One region of the Alteromonas sp. CNT1-28 genome, then DNA from elsewhere that is predicted to be linked to it. Evidence: predicted binding sites of a transcription regulator. Region 1 holds the regulator's gene; the other holds the start of a gene.

Region 1 (10,157 bases):
CTCGACTTTCCGCTCAAGCTTTGGTGATGACTATGGTGTAACCTTTGAATCAGCGCCGCTTACTGGGCTGCTGTCTCGTTCAGTAGTGGTTATCGATGCCGAAGGCAAAGTGGTCTACACAGAGCAAGTTGCAGAAACAACAGAAGAGCCGAATTACGACGCGGCTATCGCAGCTCTTAGCTAAGTAGATCCGCAACATAGGTTAGTTGGTTAGCTAACTATGTAATGTGTTTGAATACGTACCGATTTGTTTTATCGGGGTATTACAGGGCACTCACTGATGTGGGTGCCTTTTAGGAGAATGTAATGGCATCGGTATTGCTCTCAGTTGGTGAATTAGCCAATGTAATGCAACAAAAGCCGGTAACGCTTGTACGAGCGTTAATGGACGACCCCGTTTCAAAAACACCAGATACGCGCACGGCAATGGTTTTACCTGCGTCAGTCGACTTTGACTTAGATAGTGAAGGTAGCGATCACACTACAGGTCTCCCTCACAGTATGCCTTCTGCAAATGACCTTGCAATTTATCTTGGTAATCAGGGTATAACAGCGAATACACCTATTACGGTATACGATACCCGTGGAATATATTCTGCGCCAAGAGTGTGGTGGATGTTAAAAGCGTTGGGCCACCAAGATGTTTATATATTAAATGGCGGACAGCCTGCATGGGAAAAAGCAGCGCTGCCGGTTTCAGAACAACAACAATACGGAAAATTAACCTATCAAGCTACACCTAGGCCTGGTTGGTTCGCAAATTCCGGTGCAGTTCTTCAGGCAATAAATACTGAAGCACAACTTGTTGATGCGCGTAGCGCGCCGCGATTCAAAGGAGAAGTGTCAGAGCCTCGTGAAGGAGTACGTTCAGGTCATATGCCTGGAGCGTTTAATATTCCTTTTGACACCTTACTCAAAAGCGGGCATTTTTTGCCAGTTGATCATCTTAAGGCTATTTTTGACCGCGCTAATATCGATTTACGCAAACCTATTATTTGTACGTGTGGTTCTGGCGTTACCGCCTGCATAATTGGTGTGGCGGCATTATTGTGCGGCGCTACTCAGGTTTCAGTCTACGATGGCTCTTGGTCAGAGTGGGGCGCTGATACTCAATATCCTGTGGTCAAAGATATGTAAAGAGTCGCGGCTTTTAACGAAGTAAATATACAACATGCTAATCGTATAATTAGCGCTATAACTACAGAGTAAGAACAACCTGATGCCATCTGATCAATCTCTACCCAATATTGTTATTCTTACCGGTGCGGGTATTTCCGCTGAATCTGGATTAAAGACATTTCGGGATAATGACGGCCTTTGGGAAAATCATCGCGTAGAAGAGGTGGCCACCCCAGAGGCTTTTGAACAAAATCCTAGCTTAGTTTATCGCTTTTACAACGCTCGACGTGCGCAGTTACAGCAAGACGACGTGAATCCTAATGCAGCGCATGAGGCGCTGGCCAAACTTGAGAAAGCGTTCGGTAGCAACCTGATGTTGGTTACTCAAAATGTGGATGACTTGCATGAGCGCGGTGGAAGCCAGTCTGTTTACCATATGCATGGCAAGCTGCTATCTGCGCGCTGCGCTATAAGCCAGCAGACTTTTGACTGGAGTGATAGTTTTGATCACACCACTAAATGCCCGTGTTGCAACAGAGTAACCTTACGACCGGATATCGTGTGGTTTGGTGAAATGCCCATGTACATGGAAGAGATTTACGATGCGCTTTCAAAGGCTGATGTGTTTATTGCCATTGGCACATCAGGTAATGTCTATCCTGCCGCGGGTTTTGTTCAGATCGCTAAAGAAAGTGGCGCACACACCATAGAGGCAAATTTGGCGCCGGGCGTAACTAATGCATTGTTCGATGAATCGCTAACAGGCCCTGCTTCTCACATCGTCCCACAATGGGTTGATCAATTAATGTCAAAGTACGCGCTGTAGGAGGCGCATAACATGCAGTATATGAATGAGTTTCTTACCATTGCGTTGGTACACCTTGTGGCTGTTGCTAGCCCAGGGCCAGATTTCGCGGTGGTTGTTCGAAACAGCGTGGCCTATGGCAGACGTATCGCCATGTACACCAGTATAGGGATTGGCTTAGCTATATTACTGCATGTGGCTTACTCGTTAGTGGGGCTTAGTGTGGTTATTGCTACTACTCCATGGTTATTCACCACATTTAGCTATGCCGCCGCAGCTTATTTATTGTACCTTGCGTTTGGTGCGCTTAGAAGCGGGCCTGTAAAGCAGGACCAGGCAGTTAACGCTGAAAAGAAAACATCCCACATATCTGCAAAGCGCGCAGTTTGGATGGGCTTTCTCACAAATGGACTAAACCCAAAAGCAACGCTATTTTTCCTCTCATTGTTTACTGCAATTATTAGTATTGATACTCCATTTACAGTGAAACTTGGCTACGGTATCTATTTAGCTATAGCTACTGGACTGTGGTTCTGTTTTCTTTCATACCTTTTGAGCACCAGTAAAGTAGCTGAGCTTATTGGTAAAAAAGGGTATTGGTTAGACCGTGCGATGGGGGTGCTACTCGTCGGTTTAGCTGCGAAATTAGTACTAGGTTAACGTTTGTTTACCTTACAAACAGGCATTTGTTTTTGTGAATTGGTATAATCGCGCCGATTTTTCATAAAGATAAGAGAGTTGTGTGAAAGACGTAAACCAAGACCGCCTGAACAATACGTTGTCTAAACAGTATCAATTTGATACCAAAGGTCTATTGCGCCGCGCTGCCGGTTTAACAAAGGCAAACTTTTCATCATTGCTGCAGGGAAGTGTTGTTCTATTTTTGACGTTTGTCGTGTTAGGTGTATTTGCTCAGCAGTACATCACAATAAATGACGATGGGACCTATGTATTCGAGCATCAGTCTATCATAGAAATTGTTGCAATCTGCATCGTTGCCCCGCTGCTGACGGGGTTGTATATGATGGGCGTTTTTGTTGCCCGCGGCACTAAAACTTCAGTATTTACCGTATTCCAGTTTTTCCCCTTGATATTTTTGCTGGCGCTAACTCAGCTAGTGAACAGTATTCTTGTTCAACTAGGTATGATGTTGCTTATTATACCCGGCGTTTATTTTTATTTAGCCTCGTCCTTTTCACTTATGTTGGTTGCTGACAGAAAGTTAACGCCAATTAGCGCGATCATCCTGTCGTGTCGTGTATTTAATGCATACTGGGCTCAAATCGCCAGCATATTTGGTGTGTTCTTTTTACTGTTTGTGTCGGTGCCATTAACGCTGGGCTTTTCACTTATTTGGGTATTACCTTTTTATTTTAGTATGATGGGCTTGCTCTATCAGGAACTGATTGGCGAGCAGGGAGTAAGCACGGAAGTATCTGAAAACGATGTGAATGAGTCTAGCTTCGATGCATAAGCGTGAAACCTTTAAAATTGTCCTCATTACGTTAGGCGTATTGGCGGTAATCGTCATTAACGCCATAATTTTTACTGAGGACGAACCGGATATTTTAGATATACCGCAAACGGTTGAAGCTAAAAAGCCGGTGCCTAACTTCTCTGCCTATACAGATGTAAAAGAGAAGAAAGAGGCATTTTTTAACTATTTACGTCCCGAAATAGAGAAGCAGAATGCGTATCTACTCACGCTAAGACATTACGTACAAACCTTATATAGAAAGGCGTTAGCTAACGAGACGCTCTCTGAAGAAGATATGGCAAGGCTTGAATGGTTAGAAGAGGAATATCGAGTTAAGCCAACGCAGCCGCTAAAATCAAAATTGCTAGCTTTGCTACAAAAGATTGATGTTCTACCAGCCGAACTCGTGCTCGTGCAAGCCGCGAATGAGTCAGCTTGGGGCACCAGCCGGTTCGCAAGAAAGGGCTATAACTTCTTTGGCTTATGGTGTTTCTCTAAGGGGTGTGGCTTTGTTCCTAACCGTCGAAACGATGGGGCATCTCATGAAGTTGCCAAATTCGACAGTTTGTCTCGTGCAACGTACACCTACATGCGAAATTTAAACCGCCACGACGCGTATGCGGATTTAAGAGAGATCCGCAGCCGACTGCGTGCAAACCAAATTCCTATTACTGGTGTTGCGTTAGCTGAAGGGCTAATGAATTACTCTGAGCGAGGAGCCGCTTATGTTGAAGAGCTTCAAACTATGATCCTATTTAACGAGGAGTTTTTATCCGAATGATACGCGCTGCTTTATTTTTTGCTTCATCTCTGTTTATTGGTGTAGGCAGTTCTTCCGTTGCTGCTGAAACGATAGATGTTGAGTACAGCCGTTTCTATAGCCATGTTAAAAAGCTGGATAATGAAGATACCCAAGCTCTTCAGTTTGCATTCGGGTTTGTTCGTGTTGGCGAAGGGCGTTTATGTAAAGTTAACGGAGCGTCTATCGTAACCGATAAGAAAACAATGCCTTTAGAAGTGAGTGATGAAGGACGATTCACGGTGCCTACCGAAAAGGCCTTGAAACTTGCCAACGCACTGGTTCGCATCGATTTAAACGAACGCGCGAACGTGTGTGATATGTCGGTACAACTTGAAACCAAACCAGAATATCTTAAGCAGTATTACACAAAAGACGACCTTACGTTTTTGTATGGTCAGTACGAAGCTTTCTTTAATGAAATGGGAAGCTTTTTGTCTTTCATGATGCCTTCGGTAAAGGGCTTGATGATTCAGTTTGATGACAAGAATTTAGATTTCATTACACCACAAGGTGTGCAAATCAATAACGGCGTATTGCATCTAGAACAAGATTGGATCAACGACGCAAAAGGCTTAACACTGCCTCATGCGCCGCTACGTGTTACCGCTATGGCTTCAAGCTAAATGCATATTTGGGATTAGGTAAGAAGCTGATACCTTATTTGCTCTGCTAAACGCGCGATGGTCTCTTCGCCCTTCGCGCACAGCTCTTCGGCTCTGTGGAATTCCATAATACCCACGTCGGTAAGTTGAGGCTCAATAAGAATGTCAGGCGGATCGCCAGCCAAGCGTGAACGTGTGACGCGAGCTTGAAGTATTTCAAGTGAACTACTCATTACGCTCATAATTCCCGGCGGGTTGCGCTTATTCACTTTTGCGGGCACTTCGGTAAACTCTTCTTCCACTTTTTCAATCACATCAGAAGCAATGCCTTCTTCAGTTTTTACATTGCCAGCCGAGACGCTGTCTTTTTCGTCTTTTTTCTCTAGGGCTTTTTCTTCCTTGTTGTCAGGGGAGAACCATTGGCGTAGTACGTTTTGACTCTTTGTAAAAAAGTCCTCAGTTTTGCGCTGGTTTTCTTCATGATCTTGTCTCAACTTTTCAAGACGAAGTGGTCGGAAATCGGCGTTAAGGTTAACCGCGATTACAAAATCGGCCCCTAATTGGCGACATAAGTTCACCGGTACAGGGTTTACAACGGCACCGTCTACCAACCAACGATCACCGTGTGCTACGGGCGCAAAAAGTGCGGGAATAGCGCAGGATGCTTGAATGGTGTCTCCAATAGGACCAGAGTTAAACACCACTTCACGGCCTGTATAAAGGTCGGTAGCCACAGCCGCAAACGGCTTAAGCATGTCTTCATAAGTCGATTCACAAAACTCGCTTGCTAGTTTGTCGAAAACCTTCTGTCCGCTTGCAATACCGCCGCGTCTAAGTCCTACGCCCATAAGAGCAAGTACCTGCCAGTCGCTGAGGGAACAGGCCCACTCTTTCAATCCTTCCAGCTTGCCACTTGCGTAGGCAGCACCAACATAGGCACCAATAGAGCATCCCGCAACAACGTCAATTTTTACGCCGAGTTTTTCTAATGCTTCAATTATGCCAATGTGAGTCCAGCCCCTTGCGGCACCGGCACCTAGCGCAAGTCCAATTTTCATTTACTTAGGTTCCATAATGTTTATTACTTCAATAGCATTATCTTCATCACTGAAGTCCGTACTATTTTCTGTAGTGAAAGAAGGTTCATCGAACCCGATATCACCGTCTTCTACCGGGCCTTCTTGTGTAGCAATAGCTTTAAAATCATAAAGGTTGCTGTCGATTAAGTGTGAAGGCGCTACGTTTTGAAGCGCACGGAACATCGACTCTATACGACCTGGGAAGCGACGGTTCCAGTCTTGAAGCATAGCCTTTATGTTTTGGCGCTGTAGGTTTTCTTGTGAGCCACAAAGGTTACACGGAATAATCGGAAATTCAGCGGCCTGAGAATATTTCTCGATGTCTTTTTCTGTGCAGTACGCCAATGGACGAATAACGATGTGTTCACCGTTGTCGCTGACCAGCTTTGGCGGCATAGACTTAAGCTTGCCACCATGAAACATATTGAGGAAAAACGTTTCTAGCATGTCGTCGCGGTGATGACCTAATGCAATTTTAGTCGCACCTAACTCTTTTGCCGTGCGGTACAAAATACCACGGCGCAAGCGAGAACAGAGAGAGCATGTTGTCTTTCCCTCTGGAATTTTGTCTTTAACAATAGAGTAGGTGTCTTCTTCTACAATTTTGTAGTCAACGCCAATGCTTTCTAGATATTCAGGCAAGATATGTTCGGGGAAACCAGGCTGCTTTTGGTCAAGATTAACCGCAACGATATCAAAATGAATAGGCGCAATCTTCTTTAAAAACAATAAAATATCTAGCATGGTGTAGCTGTCTTTACCGCCAGATAAACACACCATTACTTTGTCGTTGTTTTCAATCATACCGAAATCGCCAATGGCTTTACCCACATTGCGGCGAAGTCGTTTCTGAAGTTTGTTGAAGTTGTACTTTTGCTTACTTTGCGCAGCATTTAATGGCGACGCGTCAGCACTGTTTGTGCCTAAACTCATAATTAACTAGCTTGGTTTGTGATAAAGCCACCATTATACATTAAAGCGGCTTTTCGAGACCATGCTTGTGAAGTTAAATTTGTTGGTGACATACCGTGTTGGCCGCTAAGTAACGGAAAACACGGGCTATGCGGTACTGATGAAAAGATTACACCGACAACGGCGACACAAATCCATCTGGCTTAATAGCAAGCACATCGCAATTGAGTTCGTCGATCACGTGTTCTGCAGTGTTACCAATTAGGGCCGCTGAAATGCCCACACGGCCAACGGTACCAATAACAACCAGCTCTGCATCCAGTGTTTTTGCCACTAGCGGGATGACCTTTTCCGGAAGGCCTTCTCTTACTACGCATTTGTTCTCAGGAATACCGTACTTTAACGCGTGACTACGCATTTCTTTTAAATGATGATTTTTTACCGCGTCGTGATAGGTATCGGGGTCGAACTCAGGCACTTCTATGGCGATATTAAGTGGTGTAGAAGGGTAACTGTTGACCAAATTTACGCTCCCTTTCAATAAAGAGGCGTAGTCGTTAGCAATGAGGGTGAGCTTATCGTTAAGTGCGGCGTGCTCATCGTCTTCACTGCCTACGTTTACTGCAGCAATAATCTCTCCTCCTTCTGGCCAGTCGTGCTCTTTAACGAGCAATACTGGCCGAGGGCATTTACGCATTAAATGCCAGTCGGTGGGGGTGAAAATAACAGAAGCAAGATCGTCGTGCTTTTTGGTTGCCTTTACCACTAAATCTATCTGATTGTTTAGGGTGTAGTAAATAATCGACTCATACGCACGATTATTCCATTCTACAACGATATCAGTTTCAGTGAATCCTTGTTCTCTTAAGTGGGTGGCAAGCCATTTTGCATGCTCCTTTGTAACTGCATCGCGCATTGACTCGCGCTCATCCGGGCTAAGCATGGTCGTCATATCATAAGATAAGTCGTATACCACCATCATGGCGGTAACTGAAGCGCCTGTTTTTGAAGCGAGTTCATAAGCACGGCTCAGTGCAGGTTGGTTATCGCGCTCGGCATCTACCACGGCCAGAATTCGTTTACACTCAATCATAACGTCCCCCTAACTACGAAACTTAGTAGCGGCTGTCGAAATCGAAGCTTTCTAATACTAACTATAAACGACATTGGGAAAAACGTAAGTTGTTTTAGATCAAGAATTTTACGAGGCGACCATGAGTGAACGTACCTAATTGAATATGGAGCAACCGGCGTGGCGCTGAAAGGGTAGATAGGTGGCTAACACAGGTTACAAAAAAGCGCGCTTAGTGCGCGCCTTATTTAACACTTAAAAAGGACTAACCGCAGACAACGCTAGGGCCGTTAAGCGCCGCTAGTTTGGTGTTTAGCCTATCGAAATCCAAAATAGTAATAAGCTTGCCGTCTACCTTTATGATGTTGTCTTTTTGAAAACGGCTTAACAGACGGCTAATCGTTTCAATCGTTAATCCTAAATAGTTTCCAATTTCGTTGCGCGTCATGGTTAAGTGGAATTCTCTATGGGAAAAGCCACGCTCTTCAAAGCGTTGCGACAGGTGTGAGATGAAATACAGTAAGCGCTCTTCTGCAGTTCGCTTGTTTAAAAGCATGATCATGTCGTGATCTTGTTTTATTTCAGCGCTCATGAAGCTCATGATCTGGTGGCGTAGCTTTGGAAATTGCACTGACATTTCGTCGAGGGTCTCGTAGGGAAGCTCACACACCATGGCAGTTTCTAACGCAGAAGTATAGCTTTGGTGTTTATTCTCTCTTAGTGCATCGAAACCGATAATATCACCAGGAAAGTGGAAGCCGGTAATCTGTTCTTCACCTTCGGTATTAGTCACAAATGATTTGAATGAACCGGTTCTCACTGCAAATAGAGAACGGAATTTATCACCAGTTTGAATCAGCGTGTCACCTTTATGAAGCGGCTTCTTGCGTTCAATAATATCGTCAAGAGACTCGATTTCTGTTTTGTTTAACGCCACCGGTAAACACAGGTGACTGAAACTACAGTTTTGACAGTGAATAGAAAATTGGCTTCCTTTGCTCATAATGCACGCTCTCTAAAAGAATACCCGACAATAATACACCCATTTTTAAACGATTGCGCCATGAATAAGATAAGCTGCATATATTGCCATTATTACTGCAATAATTTGTCTAAAATGGTTATGTTGAAAACTTTGAACAATATATTGGCTACCAGCGCTTGCGGCGAGCAAGGTGGGTAATGTACCCAAACCGAAGAAGAACATAATAGCAGCGCCTTCTAGCGCGTTACCCGCCGCGAGAGACCAGGTAAGTGTGGAATACACCAAACCGCAAGGAAGCCAACCCCAAATAAAACCATAAGGCAACGCACTTAAAGGGGTCTTAAATGGCAAAAAGCGTTTTGAAAGCGGCTGGACTTTGGAAAATAGGCCTTTACCCGCATTTTCCAGCACCGTTAAGACAGTCCACCACTTACCCAAATAACACGCCAGTAGAAGCAACATGATTCCGCTAAGTAGGGAAAGGGCATAGTTGGCAAGAGGTATATAATCTGCTGCAATTTTTCCAAGTGCCCCGGTTATTGCTCCGGCGATGGTGTAGCTCACTATACGTCCCATGTTATAGGCAAGGGTATAGGGTAGTGCTGAAGCGCCTTTAGGCGATACCATCCTTAGCGCAGCGACAATTCCACCGCACATTCCCACACAGTGAACTCCGCCGGCTAAGCCGATAAGAAAGGCAGAGAAGTAGTTAATCCCTTCCATGTGGCGCTTGGCTTTTGTCTACTTTACTGTCTTGAAGTTGTTTGCGTTGCTCAGCTAGCTTTTTTTCTTCTGGCGGAAGATCATCGTCAAACAGTATGCTATACCCTTGGCGATCCAAATCTTCAAATTGATTGGTTTTCACCGCCCAAAAGAATATCACGATAGCGACGGCAACAATGATGATGGCGATTGGAATTAATACGTAAATAATACTCATGCTATTTGCTCAAAAGTCGCGTTGAGTTTGTGACCACAATGATACTGCTTAACGACATACCAACAACAGCCATCCACGGTGAAAGTAGGCCTGATACGGCGAAAGGTAAGATCAAAACGTTGTAACCTACCGACCAGCCAATATTTTGCCTTATTTTTTGCTTCACTTGGTGCGCAGTTCGAATAAGTTCTGGTACAGAAAGCAGCTGATCGCCAAGCAGTATCACGTCGGCGGCAGTTTTAGCCACGTCTGTGGCATTACCCACTGCAATTGCCACATCAGCGCTGGCAAGAACTGGAGCGTCGTTAATACCGTCACCCATCATCATTACTTTTGCCCCCGATTGCTGCATAGCCTGTACAGC
Region 2 (10,157 bases), on a different contig from region 1:
ACTACTGCTTTAATAATCGCTTCCACTGTGTCTGGGTATTGAAGCAAGGCAGAGCCTGCTAGCTTCTTATTAACCTTCTTAGCAGGACAACCCATGTTGATATCGATGATTTGCGCACCGTTCTCAACATTAAATTGCGCTGCTTGAGCCATAAGCTCAGGGTCGGCCCCAGCTATCTGTACAGAGCGAATGCCTTCTTCACCCTCATGATTCATACGCGCTTGTGATTTAGCTGTGTTCCAAACTTTCGGATTACTCGAAAGCATTTCTGAAACAACAAGGCCTGCACCTAAGCGCTTACAAAGTTGGCGAAACGGTCTGTCTGTTACGCCAGCCATGGGGGCCAACATCAAATTGTTTTCTAACTCGTAAGGTCCAATTCGCATTGTAAAATGTATAGCTCGCCATCTAAAACTGCACAGAAAATATACACCCGGCTAAAACGGGGCGCTAAGTGTACGTGTTTTCGCAAGGCTTGAAAAGGCTAAAAATCGCACAAAATTTCACTTCGTGGTCTTGACAGTGAAAAAAATCTGTCACATTAGTAAGCTAACGTCGTTTTTAGTTTAAATATTGTACGAAAGTCTTACAGCCCCCGATTTGAAAGGGCTGTAATGTGAAAAAAATTAACAATTAATTAGGCGGCAACGTGCTTTTTCGTACAAATTTTCGTCGCAATTTTGAGGTGGTTGACCGAAAACACACTATTCTAACTGGGCGTAATATTCACCGACTGGTCGGTTTATCGCTCAAACTTAGTGTTTTTTGCCCGACACTCTCGCCCATTCGCCATCTATGGCACTGGGTTCAAGTGTAATATCTTGAGCGTACGCTTCTTCTATGCGCGTAACTTGCTCCGCCAAAATGCCAGAAAGAACTAACAAACCGCCTGATTTGCAGTAATTTGTAATCACGCTTTGAAGTTCTAGTAATGGACCTGACAAGATATTCGCCATCACCACATCGGCTTCTAGTTCAGGTTGGTCTTCAGGAAGGTATACATCCAGACGGTCTTCAACGCCGTTGCGGCGCGCATTTTCTTTCGTTGCCTGAAGGGCTTGTGGGTCAATATCAATACCAATAACGCGCTTAGCACCCAATTTCAACGCTGCCAGCGCTAATATTCCTGAGCCACAGCCAAAATCGACCACGGTTTTATCTGTCATATTTATGCCGTCTAACCAGCGTAGGCAAAGTGCGGTAGTAGGATGCGTACCTGTGCCAAAAGCAAGGCCTGGGTCCAACATAACATTAACGGCATCAGGGTCTGGAACGTCACGCCAGCTTGGGCAAATCCACAAGCGCTCGCCAAACTGCATAGGATGGAAGTTATCCATCCACTCTCGTTCCCAGTCTTTGTCTTCAAGTGGTTCTAGCTTGTACTTAAAGTCTGGACCTAAGACTTTGGCTTTACCCAAACGCTGAAGGATGCCTTTCATATCGGCATCTGCTTCGAACAGCCCGACTACTTGAGTGTCTGGCCACAATAACACTTCACCCGGCTTGGGCTCGTACATTGGGGTGTCTTTCGCGTCTACATAGGTAACCGCCTGCGAGCCATTTGCAGTTAGCATGTCTCCTATTGATTCTGCATATTCAGAAGAGGTATTAATTCGAAGTTGTAGCCAAGCCATAGTTGTCGTTCGTTGGGACCTTTGTTGGTCATTGTACCTTTGCTTGGCGTTAAACAAAATGCAGGCAGGCGAAAAGCTTTAAGTAAATCAGAACGCGATGCTTACAGAGGCATGATCAAATCTAACCACTTTGGTTCTCAACAGGCTCTCAAGTACCCAATAAAACTTGGCTGCTCAATTGATTACGTAAGCCTCGAGAAAAACTAACCTTTTGTCGACTGGTGAAATTCTAATATAAGTTTATATTATGAGAAGGGTATCGTTTAATTTATAGTTTGGTTCATCTGTTGTATGCGCGCACTTTTATCTGCTGTTTGTTTACTGTGTTTTATCATACCGCTTAGCGCGAAAGAGCTAGATGTGGTTGTGGGCTGGAACAAGCCTCCATACGTTATTTCACAAGAACACACCGGCTTTGAAGTTGACTTGGTGCGGGCGATCCTTGCTGAAATGGGATATGGATTGTCGCCTATTTATGTTCCTTTCGGGCGTACGGCAAGGCTATTAAAAGATGACGCCGTTGACATTGGACTTACCCTTAATCTTGCACACACAGTCGATCAAAGCATTTTATCTGAGCCATATATTATCTATCAGAACGTCGTGGTAACACGCGCAGACAGAGAACTGACGATAGACAGTATCGACGATTTGAAAGGTAAAAGCGTCATTGCTTTTCAAACCGCTCAATCGGTATTAGGTGAGGACTTTGGGCGAACTCTCGCATCGCAAACTACCTATATAGAAATGGCACGACAAGATCGTCAAGTGGACATGCTGATGCGTGGTAGCATTGATGTAGCTATCCTAGATAGAAACATTTTTAATTATTTCAAATCTAAAAATGGCACTTACTCTCAAGATAAGACCGTCTTTCATGAGTTGTTTCCCATCTCAGCGTACAGTGCGGCGATCCCTGACCCAGAGCTACGAGCTAAATTTAACGCTACGCTTCGTCTTTTTATTGAAGACGGGCGGTATCAATTACTACTTGATGAGTACAAGCTCGACAATCTCCTTCACAAGCTTCCCAATGCAAATGTTGCTAACTAGATATTAACTTTATTGTCTAGACAGTGAACTATTTCTGATTCAACGTATAAGAAACTAACACTACATTGGTGCGAGTTTGTTCTGTAGCAAAATTAATCTTCGCTAAAACAAGCACTAGAACTATGCGTTAAGGAAGAACCTATGCTCAAACGGTGGTATTTACTGGCTATTGTTGTGTTATGCACTGCATGCGCGTCACAAGCAAATCTTAATAATGACATCGAACAATGGCTGGATAAGCCTGCCCACATTCAAGCGCAAGCTATTGCAAGTGGTGATACTACCTCTGCTGAAATCGTCAGCGGTTATATTGCCCGCATTAAACAGCTAGATACAAAGGTTAATAGTATCTTAGCGCTTAACCCAAACGCGCTGACCGAAGCGAAAGTCATCGACAAAAAAATAGCGAGCGGTGAAACACTTGGCCCTCTGGCTGGCATCCCAGTTCTCTTAAAAGATAATATCGAAAGTACAGAAATGCCCACCACTGCAGGCTCAATGGCGCTGCTCAATAACGATACCGGTCGCAATGCGTTTATTGTGGAAAAACTGAAAGCAGCTGGGGCAATTATATTGGGTAAAACCAACTTGTCTGAGTGGGCTAACTTTCGTTCAGAGTCTTCGGTGAGTGGCTGGAGCGCTGTGGGTGGGCTTACCCGAAACCCACATATACTATCAAGAAGTGCGTGTGGCTCGTCATCGGGTTCAGGGGCGGCAATGTCGCTTCGTTTGGCGTCTCTTGCTGTGGGCACTGAAACCAATGGTTCTATTATATGTCCCGCGTCTATAAACGGTGTAGTAGGCTTTAAACCCACAGTGGGTTTACTTTCAAGAACTCACATTGTGCCTATATCTTTCAGTCAAGACACCGCGGGACCAATGACATCTAACGTTCAAGATGCCTGGCTGATGACGTCAATTATGGCAGGCACAGATGCAGGCGATAACGCTACGCTAGATGCAGACTCTCATCGTCCAGCTATGCCCGCATCGTCCATGCTTGCTACCGATTTAAAAGGTAAGCGAATTGGTGTGGTTAGGTACCGCCAAGGCGATAATCCTCATGTACTCGCCGTATATGAAAAGGCGTTGAACCAGCTAAAAGCATCGGGCGCTACGTTGGTGGACATCAGCGACTTCTCTCAGCCAGATTCTTTTTGGGCCGACTCTTACAATGTTTTGCTTAGCGAGTTTCATCATAGCATCAACGAATACTTGTCGACGTCGCCAGCAGAGCTTCCTGTTAGGAACTTATCAGAGCTCATCGCGTTTAATAATAAAACAGAACGCGAGTTAGCGTTATTCGACCAAGATATATTCGAGAAGTCGCTCGCGTCGACAGCCATTAACAGTGAAAAGTATCAAAATGCGCTGCGCCTTATTCAAGACACTGCAGGCAAGAACGGTATCGATACATTATTAGCAAAACACAACGTTGATATATTGGTTGCGCCCTCGAACAGTCCATCATTTCTTATCGACGGAGTATACGGCGACCATTCGCCAGCCGGCTTTATTGGTGTAGGGTATTTGGCTGCCATCGCTGGTTATCCGCATCTCACAGTGCCTGCCGGACAAGTAAAAGATCTTCCTGTGGGAATTAGTTTTATTGGTGGTAAGTGGCAAGACGAAAGTGTTTTGAAAATAGGTCGAGTCTTTGAAGCAAAACACGGCTTCTTCATTAAGCCTGGCCTTCTGCCTACACGTTTTGACAACCCAGCGTTGAAAGGTATTGATGAAGGGGTTCGAAGTAACCGCTAAGCAATGGTAATTTAAGATCTTTTGAAAGATGCTGAACTGGGAAAGTTTTGATTATTAAAGTGATTCAAATTATTTGAGTATTTCAGTTAGTGAAGGTCATTTTATATTCTGCTCACAATTTTAAAAATAAGTTAAAAAAATATGGTTAAATTTTTGTTAATATGCAAAGCTTACGCTTGTTGACTTGAACGGTACGTCTTTTCAGACAGTCACATTACGTACACTACTCATTGCCTGAATTCGCTTGGCGAGAAGAAGTGTAGTACAGAGTTCAACACACATAAACAATGACTGCGGTAAATGTCACTTCATTCTAGATTATCACTATGGAGGTGTATCATGTCTGGAACTTCTGAAGCAGTTACTCAGGCCACAAGACTAAGCGAAATTGGATTCCCTGAATTTACGACTAAACTAATAACCGATGTATTTGACGCATTAATCTCTAGTAACATCCGCCAAACCGAAGCCTATATTGAGCTTCTTCAACAAACAAGTAAATCGCTTTCTTCTTTTATCAATGACACCAAAGATGATATTAGCGGTGACATGATTTTAGATTTTTTAGCGCGAGCGTTACCCGCTGATGTAGACAACCAAGAGAAAGTTACCGCTGTAGAGAATAACGGAGGAAACGCGACATTAAATCAAGATCAAGCCAATGCATTAAATGCAGCGCTTGAAACCCCGGAGGAAGCGGGAGTCGCCGACAATAATCAAATCGCTGTAGATGGTCAAAACTCGTATGACGCTATTCTTGATGCGGTAGCAAGGCGAATATCGGTGAATAAATACGACATGCTTAAAGAAATGGTTAAGCAAGGAATATTGCGCCTGGTCATTGAAAATGGAGACATAGAAACTCGTTTGACGTTTACAACCTATGGCTCGTCCTTTAGCAGAGAAACACAAAATAAATACAACCGCAAAGCGTTTTCCGCACAGGCTCGCGCTAAAACCGGCTCCATCTTATCGAGTTGGGTCAAAGCTTCGGCATCTACTAAGTATTCGAATGTGACAGTTACGACAACGAGTAAAGTTGATCAAGATAGATCAGGCTCAAGAGTGAATATTTTTGGTGGTGTGAAAATAAACTTCCGCACCGATTATTTACCGTTAGATCAGTAGGAATACACGCCATGTCAAACTCAGCTCTTAATGAGCTGGGTTTTGCCGAGTTTGTGGCAAAACTCATCTCAGATACGTTTGGTGCGGTTCTCGCATCGCAGATTGAACAACAAGATAAAATATCAGAACTAAACAATTTATTGACACTTTCAGACGACGAGTTTGTTGCAAAATGTATGCAAGACGATGAACTTGTTTTCCAATTAGAAGAAAATCTTAAACAGCGTTACCCATTTGATAGCGATGTTGAACACGCGGTCTACAAGGGGGCACCGTATCAAGCACCGACGCAGCAAAAAGAAGAGTCTCCCTCGTTTTTTAAAGACCTAGGAATTTCACTAAAAGAAAAACTGGACTTTTCAGGCAAAAAATTAACTGAGGAAGGTGCGAAGAAGATTAAAATAGCTGTCATGCTAACCATTGCCCAAAAGCAGCGGCAATTGCTCTCTGATGTGTTGATAAACGGTATTCCTAAACTTTCTGTCGATCACGGCAAGATAAACGCAAAGCTCACTTTTAGCATGAAGGAAGATAGCTCTCAGGAAGAGGAGGAAGAGAACGACTCAGCACCGAGTAGCAACGCAACAATAACTAGAAACTTTGGTCTGAGTAATTTGTCAGTAGCCAATCGTTTCGCCGGGGTCATCGATACATCAAAATTGATAAAAACAAGGCTTAATATTACGCCTGCAAGTAATCGAGCGCCGCAAGACGCACAAAGTAGCGCAAACATCTACAGCGAAGTTGAAATTCATTTCAAGTCTATTTTATGAGTACTTCTACTGACGTACAGAGCTTAATTTGGCTTATACATGCTGAAATGGCAACGGTGATGAATACCTTAGCCTTTCAGCAGTCTAGTTTTGGTGTAGAGAGTATACGAGTAAGAATGGGCCAACTAACTGATGATGAAAATAATAATAGCACCGCACCTCAACTTGATCCCCAGCGCTACCCACTCGCACAAGATGGTTGGTTACTAGACGTTCATTACAATGTTCATTCTATGGACACGCCTTTTGTGCCAGCGAAGTGGAAAGGCTTAAAAAGCGACATTGAGGTCATACGCCTTCAAGGTGTTGGTCCACAACTTACCAAGCGATTACACAAGTTACATATATTTACCATCGGTGAACTTAGTCGTATGAAAGCCGAATTAGTCAGGACCCACGAACTGAGGCCGTACCAAACAATAGCTGCACTAGCCTTAACGGTGCCGCCCGTCGCATTAACTTCTGAAATTCTTAAAAACTCGCCGCTGTGGTTAATTGACAACGAAACATGGTTAAGCACAAAAGTGTCTTCAACAAAACATTTTCGCGCACTTTCTAATTGGCTGCGACAGTTAGAGGTTTGTTTGGACAATAAGTGGCTATCTCGAGTTTCGCTGTACGAAATTGTTGGTTAAATACGCCCAATATTTTTAATTCAGCGAAAAATAGTCATCATATCTTCTTGTTGATCACTACACACGACAGATAGATGGCCTTGTTTAACCTAGGAACTTGTACTTATACGACTATTCTTAGCCTAACAAAACGCCCGACTAACAATAGACGGGCGTTAAATGAAGTTGCAATGGCTAAGGTTGTTAACCTGGCTTTTTCACCCAAGCGCTACACCAGCCATCAGCGTTAACAAGCTTATTAGGGAAAATGTTACAAGGGCGGTGTTGTTCGCCATCGGCGCCCTGCACGTACATGCAGTTTGCGCATTTTGCACCTTCAACAGTTGACGACGGTGTGTAGTTCAGTGCTTTTGCAGTAGGGTCATCAGCACTCAATTGTTCTTGAGCCTGAGCACGTAACGCTACACCACCTAATGTAAGACCGATAACTGTCGAGCCAGAAAGCTTTAAAAAGTCACGGCGATTTACAGATTTCATAACATTCTCCTTAAGAGATAGAAACGATAATGATTCTTTTTTATTCAGTGCCTTAAACGCAAAAACCTGCCCAAAGAGGCAGGTTTTGTTTCATGTTTAAATACTATCTCTTTTTGAAAAAAGATCGAACGAAATGTCGCATTTTCGCTTGATCCAGATTAAATAAACTTCAGAGTTACAACCTTAAGTATTGAATGTAAGACCGTTGGACAGTTTATTAGTTCACTTCACGGTTAACTTTACATCGGGCTTTGCATACGCAAATTGCGCAATTCGTTGTGTGCTGTGGTAGCTGTCTAGGCCTGAGATACAGGCCGTTTGCGCTTGCTCTATATCAGCATAGCCGTCTGAATCTATTATTTGCTCAGGAACGTAGAGCTCTTGGATCTCGCCGATAACCATTTCGGTTTCATTAAGCAAAGTAAAATGCTGTGCTACTTTTAAGCCCATTTTAATTTCACTTTCTTTGACATACGGCGCACTGAAGGACTCATTGATCTGCGCGGTTAACCCAACGGCTTCAAATTCACTTTCATCTGGCGCATAGCGGGCTGATGTTTGGTGGGCTTTGTCGACCCAGTCAACAGCCACGTGATTTAGCGTATAAAAGCCCTGCTGTTTTATATTGCTCAACGTATCTCGCGTGACGGTATGTGGACGCATGATCATGCCAATGAGAGGCGGGTTTGCACCGACATGAACAATAGAGCTCACTATAGCCAAATTGTTTGTAACGCCGTTTGTTGTACCCACCAAAGTCGCCGATTTAAAACCAGACAAACTATTGATTAGGTTTGCGCGGTAGCGCTGTGCAAGGGCGTCTATATCACCGCGGGTAAACTGCTTAGTCATTCTCTCTTTCTGCCTCTATCTGAATGTCATCACCGTGCTGATAAGCAGTAAGCTCAATGGGCTGACAACACACTTGGCAGTCGAGCACCTGTACTTGGCCAACATCGTTAATTTCATCTATTTCAACATCATTTGGGGCCATACAGTAAGGACAGGAAAAGCCCATGGAACGAGTTAAACTCATATTTAAATGCCTTTGTAATCACTAATGCTATTTGTTACGTAATGCAAAGACGAGTGGATTTTCTTTTAGACACGTGTGGGAACTCTTCTTCGTTGAATTGACAAGGGCTCGTTTGACACAGATATTTCACTAAAAGAGACAAATAAGGTACGGCGAGAGTATCACATTGCTAAAAACAAAAGTGAAAAGAGTGGCCTTGACCTTCCCGAAAAAACTAAGCCACCAGTTGTGCAGGTAAGGTCAATTTAAATTGGATAGTGGGTTAATCTAACTTAGTTAGCTACGATTTTTATTGCTGGAAACAAAATACGTTTACTGGTGAACCCTGACAAGTTCTCGGAGCTTCGAATGCTTATTATGCCCTTGATCTCTAAGTTTCTTAAGTTCTCCGGTTCTTTTGCTTTCTTTCTTCGACCATGATGGATCCAGTTGCGTTTTTACTTCATCTACAAGGTCGTGGTAGCGAATGAAGAACTCTTTTGGTGTTTGTATAGTTGGTTTGACGGCCATTAGTTCCAGCATAGTGTTCAGGCAGCCTTTTAAATAATGTTCAAGGTGAGCACAAAGCTGTTCTAGACCTTCAATGTTCCGAGCATCATGGACGATCAAATTTCGAACACGATAGATTCTTCTTAGTTGCTGCCTAACTTTCTTCTCGTGGTTAGCAATTCTTTCATACATAGTTATTGAGGAAGTGAAGTACTCAGAAAATACTCTGAATTTATACTGGAAAAATGGATAGTCACCCAGCTGGTTTATGACAGCTTCACTTTTCTTACCGTCCAATAAAACATCATACAAATCTATCGGCGCACAACCATCCAAAGAGAACCGGTCCTCCTCTCCTGGCATTTGGAAGTCAACCACTCCAATATTGTGAAATGCCGCGATGAAGGATTTTAGCCTCTTAGTTACGTAATCAATTGCTATGCAGGGTAATGCCGCAGCAATTACATTTTCGTCATCTCCTCCTTGTCGCTCGAACACATCTCTTGTCAGCGACTCCAAAGCAGTCCAATAGTTAGTGTACTTTAACTCCGTACTTGTTGCGTGCGAACTTACTCTTAATAACCGGAACGCGGCCGATATTTTGTTGTCTTTTGTGCCAAGGTTGTCACTTCCTGTACCTGCTTCCATACTCTGACAGAACCTTAAAAATTTTTCTTCCTCAAATTGATAGTTAGGGTTTGGTATTGGACGATGAATTTTAAATGATTTAGTACGATTATTAGCTACTAATGTTGCAGTGTATCTAGTAACTATCGTTATTTCTTGCTTGCCCAATGTATAGCTGAGCGCATCAACAAACTCTCCCAATAGGTCATAAGCTTGTGCCCCCGCCGTGGTATATGACTGAGCAGATAGAGTGCATGTTGCTTCAAGCTCTTGCTCTGATATCGGGGTAATTTGCAGCGGCCCGAAACAAATTTGAGGATCTTCTCCAGCCAACATATCTGCAAGAGCGGGGCTTTTTATTTTAAATACAAGCCGATACTCCTCTGGAGAGCTTAAAGCCACGGAAATGAGACGTTCCAATCTTTGATCGAAACTTTCCTCACCTTCCTTCATCAGGATGAATCTATAGAAAGCGTTTGTTTCTTGTATATCAGCACCGTTGGCCGACAACGCTCCAATCACCGAATTAGTCAACGAAACAATT

What was found. Region 1 encodes FNR, which switches genes on or off when oxygen is low (the NO sensors DNR and NnrR bind a similar motif). Its sites were predicted from a motif close to TTGATCTAGATCAA; they were not measured.
Region 2: MHN02_RS00625 (high-potential iron-sulfur protein) is a predicted target of FNR. The motif match lies at 7,610-7,623, and genes of this name have one in related genera.

What each region holds. Positions count from the first base shown of each region.
Region 1 covers NZ_JAKREZ010000040.1:11,758-21,914, reverse strand. The annotation lists gene tpx (thiol peroxidase) at 1-184, shown strand, start outside; gene MHN02_RS18810 (sulfurtransferase) at 307-1,137, shown strand; gene cobB (Sir2 family NAD+-dependent deacetylase) at 1,220-1,945, shown strand; gene MHN02_RS18800 (LysE family transporter) at 1,958-2,584, shown strand; gene MHN02_RS18795 (stress protein) at 2,667-3,398, shown strand; gene MHN02_RS18790 (glucosaminidase domain-containing protein) at 3,391-4,182, shown strand; gene MHN02_RS18785 (DUF2987 domain-containing protein) at 4,179-4,826, shown strand; gene MHN02_RS18780 (patatin-like phospholipase family protein) at 4,841-5,863, opposite strand; gene ttcA (tRNA 2-thiocytidine(32) synthetase TtcA) at 5,864-6,817, opposite strand; gene uspE (universal stress protein UspE) at 6,966-7,889, opposite strand; gene fnr (fumarate/nitrate reduction transcriptional regulator Fnr) at 8,134-8,871, opposite strand; gene MHN02_RS18760 (sulfite exporter TauE/SafE family protein) at 8,917-9,576, opposite strand; gene ccoS (cbb3-type cytochrome oxidase assembly protein CcoS) at 9,563-9,793, opposite strand; gene MHN02_RS18750 (heavy metal translocating P-type ATPase) at 9,795-10,157, opposite strand, start outside.
Region 2 covers NZ_JAKREZ010000001.1:133,520-143,676, forward strand. The annotation lists gene dusB (tRNA dihydrouridine synthase DusB) at 1-386, opposite strand, end outside; gene prmA (50S ribosomal protein L11 methyltransferase) at 756-1,634, opposite strand; gene MHN02_RS00600 (transporter substrate-binding domain-containing protein) at 1,926-2,687, shown strand; gene MHN02_RS00605 (amidase) at 2,829-4,448, shown strand; gene MHN02_RS00610 (hypothetical protein) at 4,788-5,576, shown strand; gene MHN02_RS00615 (hypothetical protein) at 5,588-6,349, shown strand; gene MHN02_RS00620 (hypothetical protein) at 6,346-6,984, shown strand; gene MHN02_RS00625 (high-potential iron-sulfur protein) at 7,168-7,461, opposite strand; gene MHN02_RS00630 (flavin reductase) at 7,684-8,313, opposite strand; gene MHN02_RS00635 (CPXCG motif-containing cysteine-rich protein) at 8,306-8,497, opposite strand; gene MHN02_RS00640 (hypothetical protein) at 8,810-10,157, opposite strand, start outside.